4 regions of the uncultured Acetobacterium sp. genome follow, and region 1 is predicted to be linked to each of the others. Evidence: riboswitches for the same ligand, from Rfam matches in the RefSeq annotation. Region 1 holds a riboswitch; each other region holds the start of a gene.
What was found. Region 1 has a riboswitch for cobalamin ahead of thiC (phosphomethylpyrimidine synthase ThiC). Riboswitches for the same ligand answer to the same signal wherever they lie in the genome.

Region 1 (3,114 bases):
AGCAGCCGGTCAAATTCGGCGTAGAGGGGATTTTCTTTATCATTATGGAACATCCAGCCGGTTAATAAGGATCCACCGCGGCTGCAAATATCGGCAACACGTCCGGTTTTTTTTAATATTTTAAGAAGATCCATATTCAGAGCCGAATGAACCGCCATAAAGTCCATACCAGCCTGACATTGTTTTTCCACCACCTCAAACAGGTCATCAGAGGTCATATTGACCATCAGGCCCCGTTTATCAGCGGCTTCTTTGGCGGCCTGATAAACCGGTACACAGCCAGCCGCGATATTGGAATTAGTTAGACTCAAGGTTCGCATGGTATCGATATCGGCACCCATACTTAAGTCCATAAAACCGTGGGCACCAGCGGCTTCGATGATTTTTAGTTTTTTGACTTCCATTTCCATGTCGTCGCGATCGCCGGAGGTACCCATCAGGCCATTGACTTTGATATCCAGTCCGCCGCCAATGCCGCAGATCTTAGAACGGTTTCGCAGTTTGTTTTTAGGAATGACGATCCGGCCAGCGGCTACCCCGGCTCTGATAAATTCGGGCGTGAAGCCTTCGGCAAGTGCCACCATTTCCATTTCTTCGGTAATTTTACCCTGACGGGCTTTTAACATTTGAGTCATGACTAGTTCCTCGCTTCCTGGTTTTCGTCTCGTAAATACTTGCCGACAATTTTCATGGCACAGAAGTCGCCGCACATGCTGCACTCGGATTCGAAGTCGGTGCTGCGATCCTTCCAGACCTTGGTAGCGGTTTCGGTATCGATAGCCAGTTCCATCTGCCGGCCCCAATTCAGTTCCCGGCGGGCATGGGACATTTCCAGATCCCAGGCAATGGCAGCCGGATGCCCTTTGCCGACATCGCCAGCATGGGCGGCAATGCGGCTGGCCATCACGCCCAGATACACATCATTGGCAGTTGGCATGCCAATGTGTTCGGCCGGAGTGACGTAGCAGAGGAAGTCGGCGCCGTAATAGGCGGCGATCGCTCCGCCGATCGCACCAGTGACGTGATCCATGCCAGCACCGGAATCGGTGGGCAGACAGCCAAAGACAAAGTAGGGAGCTCCGCCGCATAATTGTTTTTGTAACTTTACAGTGGTCTGGATCTGATCCAGAGGCACATGGCCTGGTCCTTTGACCATCACTTGAACCCCGGCCGCGCGAGCTTTTTTAACCAGGCCACCGAGGATCACCAATTCGTGAACCTGGGCGCCATCAAGGGAATCGGCGATACAGCCGGGGCGCATGCCGTCGGCAAAGCTCAGCACGACATCGTATTTTTTACAGATTTCCAGGACCCGGCTATATTGGGTGAAGAAGGGATTCTCACAATGGTTGTGAACCATCCAGCCAATCAGATGGGAGCCCCCATAACTAACCAGTGGATCAATCCGGCCTTCTTCTTTGGCACGGTTGATTACGTCCATGGTGGTGCCGCAGTGCAGGGCTAAAAAGCTGACGCCTTCGGAGGCATGCTTTTCGATCATCGCGAACATGTCATCCGCGGTCATATCTAAAGCAGTACCATATTTTTCCTGGGCCATAGCCAGGGTTTGATAAAGGGGTAGGGTACCGACCGGTCGATCCACCGAGGATAGAACTTTTTCCCGCATTTCGTCAATCGGGCCACGGACACTTAAGTCCATCAGCGTATCTGCCTCGGCCTTGACAGCCTGGTCGATTTTAGCCATTTCGCCATCGATCGTGTCATCCGCTTCATACATGCCGACGCTGGCTGAGACCTTGGTAAACAGACCCTTGCCCACCGCCACCGGGTTGATATTTGGCCGGGAACTCTTTAGAATGACGATTTCACCAGCGGCCATCCCCTGGCGAATCAGTTCGGGATCGATCCCTTCTTTTTGTGCCACATAAATCATTTCTGCGGTGATTTCACCAGCCCGTGCTTTTTCCAGAATTGTCATCGTTTCCTCCTGAATTTTTAAATAATTGCTTGTTCGTTTCAGTCTTTCAAAAACTGACTGAGTACCGACAATTAATAATTGGTCGGTAGGGTGGTCAATGAGATACCTGATGGGTTGAGGCCACCAAAAAACTGAAACTTTGGCAAATAAAAAAGTCCACAGCTGCTATTTTTTACAATAACAGCCATGAACTTTACCTTCGTTCATTCAGGATCGAATCATAGGCAGGTCTCCTGACTCGGGGTTTTAACGCTTGGCCACACCTTCCCATTAAAAAAACAGTGGTTCTTGTGGTTTGCTCCGCCCTTACAGTGATGGGTTCGTTCAGGACTCTCACCTGATTCCCTATTCTCCTTATTACTAAGGCACCATATGTTCGCTTTTCTATTTACTTGCCTTTGATTATACACAGATAAAAATAAATAGGCAAGAAAAAAATAAAAAAAGTCGATTATACAACTCGCGATAAAAAAATCAATAAACTATGTTATAATAAAATCAAGTGAATGAGGGAGGTGAGCGGATGAATATTATTTTGGTCTGGTTGGTCTTGTTTGTCGTTTTTCTGCTGGTTGAATTGGTTACCGCTGGTGCGCTGGTGTCGATCTGGTTTTGTGTCGGTTCTCTGGTGGCAATGGCTACCGCGTATTTGGGCGCCCCATTCTGGGTGCAGATGACGCTTTTTTTAGTGGTTTCGGTTGGTTTGTTATTGGGAACAAAACCATTCTTAAAAAAACACTTGGATCCCAAAACGATCACAACCAATGCTGATCGCATTCTGAAAAAACGGGGAATTGTTGAGGAAGAAATCAACAATCTCAAGGGATCAGGTGCTATTAAAGTCGACGGAAAATCCTGGACAGCCCGAAATATCAAGGGTGAAGTGATTATTCCTGTCGGTGCTGAAGTCGAAGTTGTGGCAATTGAAGGGGTTAAAGCCATGGTTAAGATGGTCGAACAAGACTCAAATCAAATAGAAAACAGGAGGAGTTAAGATGTTTGGATTTATTTTATTGCTGATATTATTCGTTATTTTTGTTGTGGTAATTGTTGTTAACGCAAAAATTGTTCCCCAGGCCAATGCCTATGTGGTAGAGCGGCTGGGTGCCTACCATACCACCTGGGAAACCGGCTTTCATATCGCTATTCCAATTATTGACCGAATTTCGAAGAGA
Region 2 (3,114 bases), on a different contig from region 1:
TGGCGCTGTCCCCGGCTCAAGCGCTGGGGATGGATATCTTCGAGACCCGCCAGTCCGATCAGGGTCAGGGTTTCCTGAATCTTTTGCTCCTGCTCGTGCTGACTGAGATTCTTATTGCTACTATTGCTATTTTTTAAAACATAACTGATTTCGTCTTTGACGGAGCTGCAAAAGATCTGATCATCGGGATTCTGAAACAGAAACCCGATCCGGCGCCGCAGTTGACCGACATTTTTCTTTGTCACCGCGGTCCCGAATAGTTCCACGCTACCGGTACTTGGTTTGACCAGCCCTTCAATGAGCTTGAGCATGGTCGATTTACCTGAACCATTCTGACCGATGACCGCCGTAAAATCGCCTTTTTTAAGACTGAAATCCAGCGGCTGGCATCCGGTTATCCCACCTTTATAGCAATGCGACGCGCCGCTTAACTTAATCACGTCGGTACTTTCATCAACCATGAACGGTAGGGGTCGATGGTACTTTTTTTCATTACCGTATTTTTTCTGATATTCGTCAACCGGTAGAAAATCTTTCACCATACCGGCTTCCATTACCAGCACCCGATGGGCGTCTTTTAAAACCGCGCCAGATTTATCCATGACGACCAGGGTCGTGATCTTTTTCTCCCGGTTGAGCTGACCCAGGTGCCGATACAGTTCCGAACTGGTTTTGGGATCCAGTTCGGCAGTGGGCTGATCCAACAGCAGGATCGGGGTTTTCATCGCCAGGATACTCCCTAGCACCACCTTCTGGGCTTGCCCGCCGGATAAGGCATCCGTGGTGCGGTCTGAGAACTCCCGGATCCCGAGAAAGTCCATGATCACATTGACACGCTTGGCGATTTCTGCCCCGGTCAGATTAAGATTGGCCACCCCAAAGGCCAGCTCATCAGCAACCCGTCGGTTGACCATCTGGTTTTGCGGTTCCTGCATCATATAGCCCAGATAGTCAGCCATTTGGCAGAGCGGAATGCTTGACACATCCTGATTGGCTACCGTAACCGTCCCGTTTAGCACACAGGGGTAAAACTTTGGTGCCGCCGAGGTAATCGCGTGGAGCAACACTGACTTCCCCGAAGCCGCTCCGCCGGTAATGGCAATGTATTCTCCCTCATTGATATTTAGTTTAATGTTTTTAAGCGCCGGTTCGCACGCGTCAGGAAAGGTAAGCGTTTTGATATCCAGTTGGATGATGGGTTTCATTGGGTGGCCTCGTGATTGAATTTTTGAATGATGGCTTTATGCCTAAAGCCGGGCACTTCGGTTTTCGCTGAGCTGCGACCTTCGTCGCGGGCTACGCCCTATGCTGAATTGAAAGAATTAAACATTTTATAAGCGAGTTTAACAATATTTAATTCTTTCAATTCAGCGCACGGCTTTATGCTTTCGCGCAAAAAAAGAAGCTCCGACTATCGATAGGTTAATCCTAAGGATAGCCGAAACTTTACCGTCGTTTCATACTCGTTAATTTATGGCAGGTCTCCTGACTCTGGTTTATCTGTTTTTGCGCCTTCCCGTTTCCAGTGGCATGTGCAAAAACAAAACCATTACAGTGATGGGTTCGTCCAGGATTCTCACCTGATTCCCTATTCTCCTTTACAAGGCACCATAAATCGTGTACATATTATATTGAGTCAATCATAGCGAATTTATAAGCTCTTGTCAACTGTTTGACAAAATTTTTATTAATACTCACTCTAATAATCCACAATCTTGCAATATCTTTTCAATTGCTAACCAAATAGAAAGAGAAGGATTTTCTTTATAGAACCGATATCCCTTATACTGCTGTAGGACAAGCCCGTTATCTTCATTATTTTGCATGATAGCCTTTGATCTCTTAATTGCATTTTTTACATCATCTAAAGTCAACTTACTGAGAACTCGCTTGAAATTATCTTCATGCTTATACTGATCAAGATTTTCGAAGCATTCACTATATGCTCGATTGATGGATTTGATGTACTGCTTACGGTGAGTTAAACAACCCTGGCAGTTTATTTTGTGCAATACGATCCATAGTTCAAATGTGAAATTACTGTATCCCAGCAGATATTTAATGGATTTGCCGACTGATTGCGATTGCTTCATTTGATCCAATGTAGTTTGAAACTGGGTTGTGTGAATTTCCTCATTACTCTCGTAGTCAAATATATGGGTTATCTCAGTTTTTCCTAAGTTCACCAGTGATTTTGCCCGTTTCAATGGATTTTTTTGAATGGGGCAGTCAATAGAAATTTTTCTGTACTTTGAAGTTGGTTCGGCATTTACAGTGTCCTGCAACCACTGTAAATACCACTTCTCAGTTTCACCCTCAACGGTAAAGTAGTATTTTCGATTTTCTTTCATCGCTGCTGATCCTCTTTTGTATCATCTAATAGACTTTCAAAAATTGGCGTAAAATCTATGTCTTTGATCGCACCGTAGCGGCTGATAAAGTAATTTTTTAAATAATCTTCGTTCTTACGAACACCGTTCTTGCCTGTTGTACCAAAATCAGAAAGAGAATAGTGAATGCTGCAGTGGGTATCATCATCTCTTTCGACAAATTTTATCTCATCCCGTCGAAATAGATTGGCATTCAGAAAGATCGGGTTATGCGTATTAAAAATCAGTTGTGCGTTATTGATGTTAATCTCGTCGTTGTGAAAAATATTGATAATACTCATCAGTGCCATTGGATGGATCGAAGCATCAAACTCATCAACTACTAAGGTTCCACCATTCAAGAGGGCGTTAACCACCAACGGAAACATATTAATAAAACGAATCGTGCCATATGATTCAAATACCTCAGCTTTTATGGCTGTACTTTTCTCAATCCCATTAAAAAGCGAGTACAATTTCGCTTCGGCTTCATCCCCCTCAATTACATAACCTAAGGCATTAGAGGTGATTCCAAAATAGTTTGCAGCCTCGTTCATCGTCTTTTCAATATAGACCGACTTTTTTTGAGGATCTGAGAATTTGCGAATCAGATTTAATGAGTCTGCACGGTAGATTACCATAAACTTATTATCTAACCAGTTGCTGATTAACAAAGTCAGTTTTGCGCTAAACATCGTTTTAAAACCGTTGCTTAAAAATAGTTCTTCATCATTCAAGTTGCTTT
Region 3 (3,114 bases), on a different contig from region 1:
CTGATACGCTTGTAAAGTCAAGACCTTTTGGTCCATTTACGGTGACAGCTTTTCTTGCCGTTAACCGACTTTTTAATACGGCTTCGGCTCTGCCATCAATTTCACTCCAGGCGAGTTGCGTTAAGGGTGCAATTTCTCTTTTTAACATTATTTTCCTCCTTGATTGATTCTCAATATTATTTTAGATCGCCGACATGAATACCGGATGACCTTGCAGGTTCTGGTGCCGTTTCACTTTCTTCGGCTTCCAGAATTGAACCATCGACAAACAGGTAAGTTCGCAATTCTTCGTCCCATTTATCCATGTTTCGTCTTAACCATTCAATGGCCATGCAGGCGTGTTCAATTTCTTCGTCCCGGTTATGTGCCATAATCGCTTTTAATTCAGGGTCGCTTGTTGCTGCCACGCGTTGGTTGTACCAATCAACAGCTTCTAATTCTTCTTTTAAACTATTGATGGCCCGGGTGATATTCATTGTTTTTTCGTCTAATAATTCAATTGGTTCATGATACTGTGCCATAAAATTTCCTCCTTGTAAATATCGGGTATATAATGTTTATACCCAATTGATTGCGAATTAACAGCAAATATTGTTATATCAACAAAATAGTGTTAGGTTTTCCGGTAGGTATTAAGTGTTACTAAAGAAATTGCATCAACAAAATCCAGAGATGATGAAATGTGATAACTCCATAAGGAGACATCGTTGTTAAACATAGAAATATTACTTTGATTAGTCATAATAAACCCCTTGCTAAAAAATGTGTTTTCGATTAGTATAAAGTCAAACCATGACAGAAGGAATGCGGTGGAAATCCGCAACAGTTTCTTTGCTACTGTAAGGCGATCATGGGTGCAGACGGTCATTGGGTTACCCGAGAAGGCTGTTGCAACAAGCCCCGCCAAGTCAGGATATTTCTAAATGGTTAAGATGTTTGAAGCTTCAAAGAAGGCGGCAAATTGTGAGACCATTTGAAAAAGGCCTGATTCGGGGCAGTGTTTTCCTTATCTGGACAAAATATGGCGCACATTTTGTAAACCTTTTGAAAAAAGGTTTTTTTAGTTTTTTGTAAAATAACTTGTCTAGAAAGAGGGAAACATGGATAAAATTAGGATTAAAGAGTTGCCGGTTGATGTTAATATACAGATGCTGATGAAAAAAATGAACGTAACGTGTGATTCACCGATTTATGATGAATATCAGAATGTGGTAGAGCTTTTAAAAAAGCAAATTAAACCAATGGCGATCATTAAAGCCTGTCCAGTTGAAGTATTCTCAAAATATTTAGTCATAATGGATGGGATCAAGTATAAGAGTAAAACGCTTCATTATTTATTAAAAGACCACGAACAGGTTCTTTTATATTTGCTAACAATCGGTGAAATGCCAACAAATCTCCACCATATTGAGCATTATTTCTTGCAGTCACTAAAGTTGTCAATCATGTATGGTGCTATGAAGCATTTAAAAGCAGCAATTCGGGAAGACTATCATCTTAAGCAGGTAGGAATAGCGAATCCCGGTCTGATCCAGGATTGGGCGATTCAGGATAGCAAGGCTATTTTTGACAGCTTTGGCAGCACCTCACAGAAGATCGGACTTGAGATGGGCAAAGGCTATCTTATGCGTCCAGTATACAGTTCTTCTGGGATTCTCTTCGACGATTTCCATAATTATTGCGATTGCTCAGTGTGCAGCATTGATGGTTGCATTGCCAGAGAGGAAAAGATGACGGGCGACGAAAAGATGGCAAATGTTGGGTGAATGCAAACATTTTGTGATCTTTTACGGAAGTGCAATTTGCGGTAAATTTGTGTTAAAATAGAAGAAAAAATAACAAAGGATGAGGGCAATGCAGATCAATCGATTGCTGGAAATGGTCTATATTCTGTTTGAAAAGAAAAAGGTAACCGCCAGAGAATTGGCCGACTATTTTGAAGTATCTCAGCGAACCATTTACCGGGATGTTGAAGCCTTAGGTGCCGCTGGGATTCCCGTTTATGCCGAAAAAGGAAAGGGCGGGGGGATTCGGCTGCTTGATAATTACGTGATTAAAAAATCGCTGCTTTCTGAAAAGGAACAAGTCAATCTGCTGGCGTCCCTGCAGGGGATGAATGTACTAAACGGACCGGAGGTAGATCCGGTGCTTAGAAAACTGGCAACCCTATTTAAAAAAAAGGATGCCGATTGGATTGAGGTAGACTTTTCCCATTGGGGCGGCGGTATCGATGAGCGGGAAAAATTCAATGATTTAAAAAATGCCATTCTTGGGAAAAATAAGATTGCCTTTGACTACTTCAGTGCGAGCGGCCAAAAGACCGAGCGCACCATTGAGCCGTTAAAGCTCATGTTTAAGGGGCAGTCCTGGTATGTTTATGGATTTTGTCTAAGTAAAGAGGCGCTGCGTTTTTTTAAGGTCAGTCGGATTAGGCAGCTCAGGCAGTTATCAGAGGACTTTTTTCGGACCCTGCCAGAAGGCCCTGTTTTCGAAAAACCGGAAATAGGCGGTTCTCAAATTAGGTTAATCCTAAAAATAGACGCTGCCATGGCTTATCGGATCTACGATGAATTCGACCCGGCTTCAATCACTAAACATCAAGACGGGTCATTTTTGGTAGTGAGCTACTTGCCCGAGGATGACTGGGTGCAAGGATATATTCTTTCCTATGGCGATGCCACCGAGGTGTTAGAACCCCAGTGGCTACGGGAGGCGATTAAGAAAAAATTGGAGAACAGTTTAAGAAAATATCTTTAATATGACATTAGGTGTCAGGTTAAACGGTGTATACTGGATTTATCAAAAAGATAGAAAAGAGGTATACACAAATGGATTATGAACTGGTACAACTAGAAGAAAAAAAGTTAGCAGGCCTTAAAATTCAAACGAGCAATACTGATACCCAAATGGGCGAAAAAATTGGGGCGACCTGGCAACGTTTTTACGGGGATGGAATTGAAGCCTCCCTGGCCGGCAGAAAAAATGAGAAGTGCATTGGCCTTTATACCAATTATGAAAATGGTGCGGCCGGTGACTATGACGTGGTGGTTGGCTGTGAAGTTGATGCTACGGTTTCGCAACCAGAGCTGGTTGAGACAGTAACGATTGCTGCCG
Region 4 (3,114 bases), on a different contig from region 1:
TCATCAGATCGATTGACCAGTAGATGCAGGCGCTCCAGAATCATTTTGCGATTGGGGAGTTCGGTTAAGCCATCGTAATAAGCGAGAAAATGAAGGCGCTCTTCGTTTTTTCTTATTTCTTCATTGGACGACTGGAGCTCTTTATTCTGGGTGGCCAGGGTTTGTTTGGTGAGATTTAGCGTTTCATACAGGCCGGCAATTTTTTCTTTCTGAGTAATCACCGCATTTAGTCGCTTCATCGCTTTGTCATATCGAAGCTGGGTCATGTGAAAGGTCGCAGCAGCCAGGCTGAACACGAAAGCGAACAGAATATTCTGAATCAGAAAATAAACCGGGGCAAAGCGAAATCCATCAACAGGCAGGAGAAAGGTCACATATAATCCACAGATAAAAGTTGTCGCCGTAATATAATACAGCATTGTTATTTTTAGTCGCATCATGGCAAGGATGATCATCACAAAAGCAGCAGTCCATACTGCCGGGCCAATGATGTGATAGTATCGGATCACGATAAAAGCCAGACAGGTCGATTGGGAGAGCGAAATCAGGTGATCAAATGAATCACTGTTTAATTCTTTTCGGGAAATCGTTTCAAAGGTTAAGCCAAGCAGCAGAAAAATGGCGCTGTTGGTCAGCACCTCGGTTAGATTTCCAGACCAAAAAAAATAAACGATAATGACATTCGCAATTGCGCCAAGAAATAATAGCGGTGATGCCAGCATGCAGCTTAAAATATTTTGATAATACAATATCAGGGAAGGATCATCGGCGGCGTTTAATCGTTCAAATACAGCAGGCACAGTTCGTTTGAATTTAAGTTTATCCATCACAATACCTCTTCGGTTTAAAGGATTACAGACATTTGATCTATTGTAGCATTTTACAAGCTTGATTGCGATAGAAAGTCGTGCAAATTTAATAAATACTTAACCAGTTACTATTTAAAGAAGCTAATTTTTAGCCTTAAAGCGCCTAAAAAAACCTGTACATTTATCATATCCGTGTTATAATATAAACACAATTAAATAAGAGATGTAAAAAATCATTTAGGATGAATAAATTCATTGAGGGAATCTGGTTAGAATCCAGAACGATCCGGTCACTGTAATTAGTTATGTCTCCTTAATATGTCACTGGGCACGTTTTGTCTGGGAAGGCGAGGAGAATAAAAGCTATAAGTCAGGAAACCTACTAAAATGATGTGCTAAAGTGTCCTTCCAGGGAAAAGGGAAGTTAGTAACATTAACAAAAGTTGATTCTATGATATTGCGTGATAGAATGAATGGAAACGTGTAATGATAAAACCTTTTTTCCCATCATAATGTGGGTGAAAGGTTTTTTTTTCGGGCAGTAGTGGATTCAGTGAATGCGTTACGCAAGCTAGCAAATCCGAACGTTCAAAGAAATACTTGCAGTTATCTTTGATTTGAGTACATAAAACTATCGGCTTTTAGTGTGTCCATTGAAATGGGCTGTGTGAAGCCCTCTTTTTTACTGGTTGATATAAAAAATGGAGGTAAAAATGAAAAGAACAAAAAACACAAAAAGAAACATGACATTTGTTGGAATTGTATTTTTAATGGTCCTTTTGGCTGCTCAACCGGTCAACGCCATGCATATTATGGAAGGCTTTCTGCCGATTGGCTGGGCGGTCTTCTGGTGGGTATTATCACTGCCGTTTATCGCTTTCGGATTATATCAGGTCGGAAAAATATTTAAAGACAAGCCTGAGCAAAAAGTTTTATTGGCGATTGCAACCGCCTTCACCTTTGCCTTATCAGCTTTTAAATTACCTTCGGTAACCGGCAGTTCCTCGCATATGACCGGGATCGGTTTGGGTGCCATTGTCCTGGGTCCTTTTGCTACCGTTGTGGTTGGTACCATCGCGCTGTTATTTCAGGCGCTTTTGCTGGCTCATGGCGGGTTGACTACGCTGGGAGCCAATGTCTTTTCAATGGCAATAGTGGGATCTTTTGTTGCTTACGGAATCTATAAAGGGTTGTCAAAGCTCAATGTCCCCAAAGCACTAACCGTTTTTTTAGCAGCTTGTATCGCTGATCTGGTGACCTATATAACAACATCGATCCAGTTAGGTCTGGCCTTCCCGGATCCGGTTGGTGGGATGACGGCATCGGTTGCTAAATTTTTAAGTATTTTTGCCATTACCCAGATACCGCTGGCAATCATCGAAGGTATTTTAACCGTACTGGTGGTCAATGCCATCTACCAATATAAAGAAAAGGGGATTATTTCAAATGAAACTCTCGCTGACAACTAAAATCATTCTGGTTATGCTAATTGGAGCACTGATTATTATTCCTCAGATTGCCTTGCCAGAGGCCGAGTTTGCGGGTGCCGATGACGCCGCCGGAACGGCCATCACCACAATCGATCAAAATTATGTGCCCTGGTTTGAAAGCTTGTTTGATCCCGGCGAGATGGAAGAAAACCTATTCCTTTTCCAACAGATCCTAGGCGTTGGCGGGTTGGGAATCTGCTTTTTCTATCTTTATAAAAAATCGGGAAAAAATGAAAAGGCCGAGAAATCGGCGTAAATAATGAAAACAGATTAACAAGGGTTTGACCCCTTGGTCATTGGTCGGTAGGGGAGTTTGTCACCAACCTGAAGCCCGGTGACTGATATCAATATTAACAGCATCGAAGAAGGAGACTACCATGATTGATCGTTTTGCGCATACCAATAAACTTAGCAATGCCAATCCTACTGTTAAGGTAGTGGTTTCATTAATCATGCTCCTTTCGGTCTTTTTTATCAGTGAACCCCTGTATATGGCAGGGGTTTTTGGTGTTATGGTGGCTTGCACCCTGCTGTGGGCAAAAATTCCCGGACGTATTTATCTCCATACACTGATTTTTGATTCGATCTTTATTATCCCCGGAGCGCTGGCATTATTATTCACCATTTCCAAAGGGGGCGGTGACTATTTAGTGGCATTTAATTTTTTCCAGTTTACCATCGGCATCACCACCGCCAACTTGGTGCTGGCCAGTCTGGTTTTTTGTAGAGCGATGTCAGGCGTTTCCTGCATGCTTTTTTTGATTTATACCACCCCGGTGATGCAGATTGCCGGCGTGATGAAAAAAGCCCATATC

Region 2: it holds a riboswitch for cobalamin, as region 1 does, so the genes downstream of both, QZ998_RS07465 (ABC transporter ATP-binding protein) here and thiC (phosphomethylpyrimidine synthase ThiC) in region 1, are expected to answer to the same signal.
Region 3: it holds a riboswitch for cobalamin, as region 1 does, so the genes downstream of both, QZ998_RS16190 (hypothetical protein) here and thiC (phosphomethylpyrimidine synthase ThiC) in region 1, are expected to answer to the same signal.
Region 4: it holds a riboswitch for cobalamin, as region 1 does, so the genes downstream of both, QZ998_RS06975 (energy-coupling factor ABC transporter permease) here and thiC (phosphomethylpyrimidine synthase ThiC) in region 1, are expected to answer to the same signal.

Annotation. Positions count from the first base shown of each region.
Region 1 is NZ_CAKMJU010000015.1:28,996-32,109, forward strand. Features, by position in the region: gene bzaB (B12 lower ligand biosynthesis ThiC-like protein BzaB) at 1-635, opposite strand, end outside; gene thiC (phosphomethylpyrimidine synthase ThiC) at 638-1,939, opposite strand; cobalamin riboswitch at 2,145-2,327, opposite strand; gene QZ998_RS02455 (NfeD family protein) at 2,463-2,933, shown strand; gene QZ998_RS02460 (SPFH domain-containing protein) at 2,935-3,114, shown strand, end outside.
Region 2 is NZ_CAKMJU010000041.1:29,052-32,165, reverse strand. Features, by position in the region: gene QZ998_RS07465 (ABC transporter ATP-binding protein) at 1-1,205, opposite strand, end outside; cobalamin riboswitch at 1,458-1,628, opposite strand; gene QZ998_RS07460 (RloB family protein) at 1,695-2,351, opposite strand; gene QZ998_RS07455 (ATP-binding protein) at 2,348-3,114, opposite strand, start outside.
Region 3 is NZ_CAKMJU010000134.1:10,451-13,564, reverse strand. Features, by position in the region: gene QZ998_RS16200 (family 1 encapsulin nanocompartment shell protein) at 1-148, opposite strand, end outside; gene QZ998_RS16195 (ferritin-like domain-containing protein) at 177-521, opposite strand; cobalamin riboswitch at 754-939, shown strand; gene QZ998_RS16190 (hypothetical protein) at 1,101-1,766, shown strand; gene QZ998_RS16185 (YafY family protein) at 1,855-2,757, shown strand; gene QZ998_RS16180 (GyrI-like domain-containing protein) at 2,829-3,114, shown strand, end outside.
Region 4 is NZ_CAKMJU010000034.1:58,124-61,237, forward strand. Features, by position in the region: gene QZ998_RS06970 (EAL domain-containing protein) at 1-827, opposite strand, end outside; cobalamin riboswitch at 1,031-1,211, shown strand; gene QZ998_RS06975 (energy-coupling factor ABC transporter permease) at 1,523-2,278, shown strand; gene QZ998_RS06980 (energy-coupling factor ABC transporter substrate-binding protein) at 2,256-2,555, shown strand; gene cbiQ (cobalt ECF transporter T component CbiQ) at 2,677-3,114, shown strand, end outside.